DNA from 3 places in the Sporosarcina sp. P7 genome. Region 3 is predicted to be linked to each of the others. Evidence: riboswitches for the same ligand, from Rfam matches in the RefSeq annotation. Region 3 holds a riboswitch; each other region holds the start of a gene.
What was found. Region 3 has a riboswitch for S-adenosylmethionine ahead of CSV60_RS11000 (methionine ABC transporter ATP-binding protein). Riboswitches for the same ligand answer to the same signal wherever they lie in the genome.
Positions count from the first base shown of each region.

Region 1: another riboswitch for S-adenosylmethionine. It lies ahead of CSV60_RS07910 (MFS transporter); the one in region 3 lies ahead of CSV60_RS11000 (methionine ABC transporter ATP-binding protein).
Region 2: another riboswitch for S-adenosylmethionine. It lies ahead of metA (homoserine O-acetyltransferase MetA); the one in region 3 lies ahead of CSV60_RS11000 (methionine ABC transporter ATP-binding protein).

Region 1 covers NZ_PDZF01000006.1:113,105-115,375, reverse strand. The annotation lists gene CSV60_RS07915 (molybdopterin oxidoreductase family protein) at 1-519, opposite strand, end outside; SAM riboswitch class I at 852-942, shown strand; gene CSV60_RS07910 (MFS transporter) at 1,062-2,271, shown strand, end outside.
Region 2 covers NZ_PDZF01000008.1:67,764-70,034, forward strand. The annotation lists gene CSV60_RS09440 (thioredoxin family protein) at 200-502, shown strand; gene CSV60_RS09445 (AbrB/MazE/SpoVT family DNA-binding domain-containing protein) at 626-895, opposite strand; SAM riboswitch class I at 1,046-1,152, shown strand; gene metA (homoserine O-acetyltransferase MetA) at 1,246-2,154, shown strand; gene CSV60_RS09455 (YetF domain-containing protein) at 2,221-2,271, shown strand, end outside.
Region 3 covers NZ_PDZF01000010.1:85,460-87,730, reverse strand. The annotation lists gene CSV60_RS11000 (methionine ABC transporter ATP-binding protein) at 1-830, opposite strand, end outside; SAM riboswitch class I at 1,054-1,159, opposite strand; gene CSV60_RS10995 (thioredoxin family protein) at 1,209-1,508, opposite strand; gene CSV60_RS10990 (toprim domain-containing protein) at 1,489-1,854, opposite strand; gene gcvH (glycine cleavage system protein GcvH) at 1,917-2,271, opposite strand, start outside.

The DNA of each region.
Region 1 (2,271 bases), on a different contig from region 3:
TTTCGTATCCTTCATCTCTTCTGGATCTGTTCCATAACGCCCACCCATTGTGTAATTGTAGCCGGCTTCACCAGCGACTGAACAAATGGTTCGATCCAGTTGACTCGAACCCAGACGGTTGAAGAAACGGCGATCCATCCCCTTAGAACTAAGTTTCCCCATATTTGCATAGAAACTGTAGGGAAGAATTGATTCTGGGCCTTCTTCAGAAATTAATTTTTTCCATTGATTTGTAATAGTTGTAATGGCTTCTTGCCAACTGATTGGAACGAATTGCCCATCGCCTTTTTCCCCGATTCGTTTCAAAGGAGTAGTAATCCGATTTTGATCGTAAATCCGTTCAGCCATATGCCGAACTTTGTTGCAAATACTTCCTTTTGTGATTGGATGTTCGGGATCACCTTCAATTTTAATGATTTTACCATCTTCTTTATGAATCAACAGTCCACACTGGTCTGGACAATCCAGAGAACAAACCGAGGGGACGATACCATTTTCTACATCAATATATGATTGCATTATACAAGTCCTTTCTACTAGAATAATTTTGTAATATAATATGGAATCCTGACATCGCTGAAGTTTCTAAATAAAGTAGTTATTTACATTCTGGAAATTGCGTTGATTGTAAAGGAATGCGTCTTCCTAAAGTATGGATCCGCGTTATTCCAATTTTAGTGAAAAATGCTCACTTATGAAGTTGATATAAACAAATGATTTTGCTAATTAGTATATCATACTATGGCAGTATATTTAGAAAGTTTCAATAACTGGTTGACTTAAAATTGATTATTATGTACAGTGAGTTCATTAGGTCTGTTTTTATTATATTCTACTAATTTCATATTATTTTTCTATCGAGAGAAGTTGAGGGACTGGCCCTATGAAACTTCGGCAACATAATTGTGCCAAATCCAGCAAGCGTAGCTTGAGAGATAGAAAGAGGAATGTATATTTATATTGCGCTAGCGATGAATACCAACGACTCTTTCTGTTTTTCACAGAAAGTTTTTTTGTTTTGTAAAGACATTACAAAACTGATATGAATGGAGGGCACTGATGTGTTGGAGAGAATTGGAATCACGAAAAACTTAGGTTGGGGCTTTTTTGGTGTGATGTTGTTTATGATGGGAGATGGAATTGAAGCCGGTTGGTTAAGCCCATTCTTAATTGAAAGCGGATTAACGATTCAGCAATCAGCTGCAATATTCACAGTGTATGGAATCTCGATCGCACTGTCATCTTGGTTCTCAGGTGTCTGTGTTGATGTTTTTGGCCCGAAACGTACAATGGCCATCGGATTAGCCGTCTATATTATCGGTACGGCAGGGTTTATTACATATGGCTTTTCTACGATGAATTACCCGATCATGCTTTTAACTTATTTCATAAAAGGTTTTGGTTATCCGTTATTTGCTTATTCTTTCTTGACATGGGTCATTTATAAGACACCGCAAAATAAATTGAGTTCTGCCGTTGGTTGGTTCTGGTTTGTATTTTGTGCGGGAATGATGGTACTTGGTGCGTGGTATTCAAGTGTGGCGATCCAATATCTCGGTTACATCAATACAATGTGGACATCCATTTTCTGGGTTAGTCTTGGTGCGGTTTTAGCTTTAATTATCAATAAAGACAAGTTTGAAAAGAAGAAACTAGCGAACAAAAAAGAAGCAGTCAAAGAATTATTGAAAGGTATTACCATTTTGAAATCAAACCCGAGAGTTGCTGCGGGCGGGGTTGTCCGCGTTATCAATAGTTTAAGTGTTTATGGATTCCCGGTATTCCTACCCATGCATATGGCACAACACGGTATTGAAACAACTGCTTGGCTGCAATTATGGGGAACATTCTTCTTAGGAAATATTATCTTTAATTTAGTGTTCGGCTTCATTGGAGACAAATTCGGTTGGAAAAACACGATCATTTGGTTTGGTGGAGTTGGATGTGCAATATTCACGCCACTTCTGTTCTATATACCGGTGATTACAAATGGTAGCATTGTTATGACAAGCATTGTCGGATTCGTTTGGGGTGGTTTAGTAGCGGGCTATGTTCCAATTGGTGCACTGGTACCTTCCGTTGCAGGTGAAGATAAAGGCGCGGCAATGTCCGTGTTGAATTTTTCTGCGGGTTTATCAACATTCGTAGCACCAGCGATCGCTTTAACGTTTATCGGGCTCGTTGGAGCGGAAGGGGTCGTGTGGATCTTCAGTGCCCTCTACCTAGTGAGTGCAATTATCGTAAAATTCATTCGTATACCGGAAGAAGAAA
Region 2 (2,271 bases), on a different contig from region 3:
CCAGAAAAAACGAAAAACTGTTAAACGCGAACGGTATTATTGAATTATTTGTGAACGTTCGTGTTTTGGGAGTTAATTATAAAAAAACATCTTGAATTTAACCAAGTGAAAGGAAATAGCATAAGTCGTCTGAAAGGAAGAAATGCAGGTATAAGTGTTATAGTGTGCGTATACTATTCATTTAGAGGAGTGTTGGAAATTGAAAAAGTTAGAATCTCTTGAGCAATTTGAGCAACTTAAACAAGAGGAAAAGGTGATTTTCTTATTCACTGCAGATTGCAGAGTAATTGAACCATTCTTGCCGACATTGGAAACAGAATTTGCAGAGTATGAATTTGTTACAATTGATCGTGATGAATTTATAGATTTATGCAGTCAGTTGGATATATTCGGTATTCCTAGCTTCGTAGCATTCAGCAAAGGAACGGAGACAGGTCGTTTTGTCAGTAAGAATCGTAAAACTAAGGAAGAGATCGAAGAGTTTATTAATAGCTTAACGTAATGAAATGGTTGCCAGCGGGAAGATATGTGGCAATTAAACAAAAGGACTGAAGACAACTGCAGAAGTTGTTTTCGGTCCTTTTTATATAAGAAAATTAGCTACAAGAAGCTTTTATGTCGTGTATTACGTGAAATCTTTTAGTTGTTCCATAAGGATTTTAGCGCCTTGTGGACTGATATATATTCCGTTTGACAATAGTTTGTTTTCATCCATCACATCACCCGTGATAAAACATGCCCTGTTGATCTGATATTTTCTCAAAATGATTCTATCGTATTCTACGAAAATTTCAATCGGGTCGCCCTTATCGATCGACAAAGAATTTCGAAGTTCTTTTGGAATAACAATTCTACCGAGATGATCCACTTTACGAACAATACCTAAAGACTTCATAAGCTCCTCCTCGAAGAAAAGTAGTGGGTAATTTCTATTATACACCAAAACATATCATCTACAATTTACAAAACTTAAATGCGCAGAACAATTTGATAATTCTGCTATACAATTAATTTATTAATGCTATAATAGTCAGTAATTAAATATTTCTTATCAAGAGAAGCTGAGGGATTTGGCCTGATGAAGCTTCAGCAACCTCTGTACATACAGGAAGGTGCTACCTCCAACAAGATTGTTGTCTTGAGAGATAAGAACGGTGAACGGTCAACCCTCCTTTTCTTATCTAAGAGAAATGAGGGTTTTTTTGTATAGAAATTGTAATAAATGAAAGTCAAGGGGGAAATAGAATGCCGATTAATATACCAAAACATTTACCTGCAGTAGAATTATTGAAAGAAGAAAAAATCTTTATAATGGATGAAGAACGTGCGACAACACAGGATATCCGCCCAATCAATATTTTAATTTTGAACTTGATGCCTGAAAAAGAGAAGACGGAGTTACAATTGCTCCGATTACTTGGTAATACACCTTTACAAGTGAATGTCACATTTCTTAATACAGCTAGCTATGTTTCGAAAAACGTCAGTCAGAATCATTTAGAAACGTTCTATACCACTTTTGAACATGTGAAAAATCGCCGTTTTGATGGCATGATTATCACGGGTGCTCCAATCGAACTTCTACAATTTGAAGATGTAGTCTATTGGAGGGAGTTGGAAGAAATCATGGAATGGACAAAAACGAATGTTACATCTGTCCTCCATATTTGCTGGGGTGCTCAAGCGGCTCTTTATCATCACTACGGAATTGAAAAGTTCGAGTTGCCAAAGAAATGTTTTGGAGTATTCTCACATGATATTACCGATCCGACAGTAAACTTGGCACGTGGATTCAATGATGTATATGTAGCGCCACACTCACGCCATACCGGAGTTTCATTAGAAGAGATAAAGAATCATCCCGATTTGACTCTACTTTCTGCTTCTGAAGAGGCTGGTGCATTCATTGTGATCTCAAATGATGCAAAACATATTATGGTAACTGGACATTTAGAGTATGATGCACACACATTAGGAGATGAATATGCCCGCGATTTAGAAAAAGGTGCGGACATTGATATGCCTGTAAATTATTATCCGAACGATGATCCATCCAAAGAACCTATAAATACTTGGCGTTCCCACACGCATTTATTATTCTCCAATTGGCTCAATTACTATGTCTACCAGAAAACTCCTTATAACTGGAATTAAAGTAATTAGTGTATAAACTTCTATAGTTTGCACATACTCCGACTACTGGAGGTGTATGCAGTGAACATAGATGAATTTTGGCAATTATCCTTTTGGGAAATGACTATGCGAACGGTG
Region 3 (2,271 bases):
TCTGTACGGTCGCCAATGAAAGCTAGCTTGATCAATTTGCCGTGCGGCGATTCCTGCTGTAAATGTGCCATCGCTGCGTCCGTATCTGCACTATCAGTCACTTGCGAAATAAAGCGCTTTGTAATATCCGCTTGTGGGGATTGGAAGACATCTAGTACATTGCCCATTTCCACGACTTTCCCCGCTTCCATGACCGCCACGCGATGACAGATCTTCCGGATGACGTGCATTTCATGCGTAATCAACACAATCGTTAGTCCAAGACGCTCATTAATATCTGTTAGTAAATCAAGAATCGCATTCGTCGTCTCTGGATCTAGTGCGGACGTCGCTTCATCACAGAGTAGGACTTCAGGATCATTCGCAAGCGCGCGCGCAATGCCGACACGTTGCTTCTGACCACCTGATAATTGCGATGGATACGCCTGTTCTCGACCTGTCAATCCAACGAGATCGATCAATTCCTTCACTTTTTGCTTACGTGCCGATTTCTTTACGCCAGCAATTTCGAGAGGAAACATGATATTCTCTTCTACTGTTCTAGACCACAGTAAGTTAAAATGCTGGAAGATCATGCTAATTTTCTGACGTGCATTCCGAAGGCCAGCACCTTGTAATGAAGTCATTTCTTGTCCGTGAATCATGATACTGCCGGACGTAGGCGTTTCAAGACCGTTCAATAGTCGAATTAATGTACTTTTTCCTGCCCCACTGTACCCGATGACGCCGAAAATTTCTCCCTCTTTGATGGCCAGTGTCACGTCATCTACCGCGGCAATTTCTGAACGGTTCAATTGGAACTTTTTATGAACGTTTGTTAGTTGAATCATTTTCCGCACCACCTTATTAAGTCTTTTAAATCTGTTTTTTAGAATACTACAAGCACTAGGCTCTCGAGACGTTTCAGACGTACCAAAAAGCCAAAAAGCGCCTTTGTGTTACGTCCTCCAACGCCTGTCGAGCCTACACGGCGCTTTCCGCATTAGTTTAAAAAAAGCCTTCCTGCAGATAAGCAGAAAGGCCGAACGTATGTAGTTATGTACGTTACCATTTCTCTCATCTACCAAAGCATTACGCATTGAGTGATTTGGCACCATTTCACATATGTGACGGTTGCCGGGCTTCATAGGGCACTTCCCTCCACCGCTCTTTATAAGAGTTACGTATTCAATTGATTAACTACTTATACCATACTTTTATTTCGATTGTCAACTGAGCTTCTCTAGTAGATACGGGACGGATTGAAAGGCGTAAATCTTTTCTACAGGCTGTCCTTTGCGCTGAATGAGTAAACAAGGAACACTTTCCACCTCATATTCAGTTGCGATTTCCTGGACATAATTCAAGTCTGCCTTTCCAATTGGAAGTTGCGGGCGCATTGTCTCGATCACCGTCAGCATTTTTGAAGCGACTGCACACGTTCCACACATTGGTGTATATAAATAAAAAGCGGCTACCTGCTCTGCCGCCTGTGTGCGTTGCCAGTCTTCAATTGTCCAATGATTCATGTGGTCCACCTGCCAAATACTTGGAATGTACTTTAAAATTAGCAGCAGCTAAAATGCTTGCCAATAGCTTAACGGGAGTCGTTTCCACTTGACGGTAGAGACGATCCGTGTATAAATGTCTCGCTTCTGGATACAGTTGTTTGAACAGCTTACGAATGGACTCACCGGAGGCGTCCGCATCCATAAAGACGAACAGATCTTGCTGCTCGTACGGTTCAAGCAGTTCTTCAATGTGATACGCACTAATCGTGCCATTCGTACAAAGAATCTCTACAGGCTCTGCAAGGATCGGTACTAGCCGCTTACGATCCGAACCGCCTTCTACAATGAGAACTTTCGGGTCCATCCTGTTTCCTCCTAGCGTGTAAAAAAGCGCTGAGACGTTCCAGCGCTTGTTCTTTTGGAATATTATTCAGCTGTCATTTCTTCGTACTGCTCAGCTGTCATTAACTCATCCAGTTCAGCTTTGTTATCGATTTCAACTACTACCATCCATGCGTCTTCATATGGAGATTCGTTAACCAATTCAGGGCTATCTTCGAGGTTTTCGTTCACTTCTACAACCTTACCAGTTAATGGAGCGTACAATTCAGAAACCGTCTTCACTGATTCAACGCTTCCGAAAGGCTCGTCCGATTTCAATTGATCGCCAACCTGTGGCAATTCAACAAATACGATATCCCCTAGTTCAGACTGTGCGAAATGTGTGATGCCGATACGGTATTTACCGTCTTCTTCTTTTACCCACTCATGCTCTTCTGAA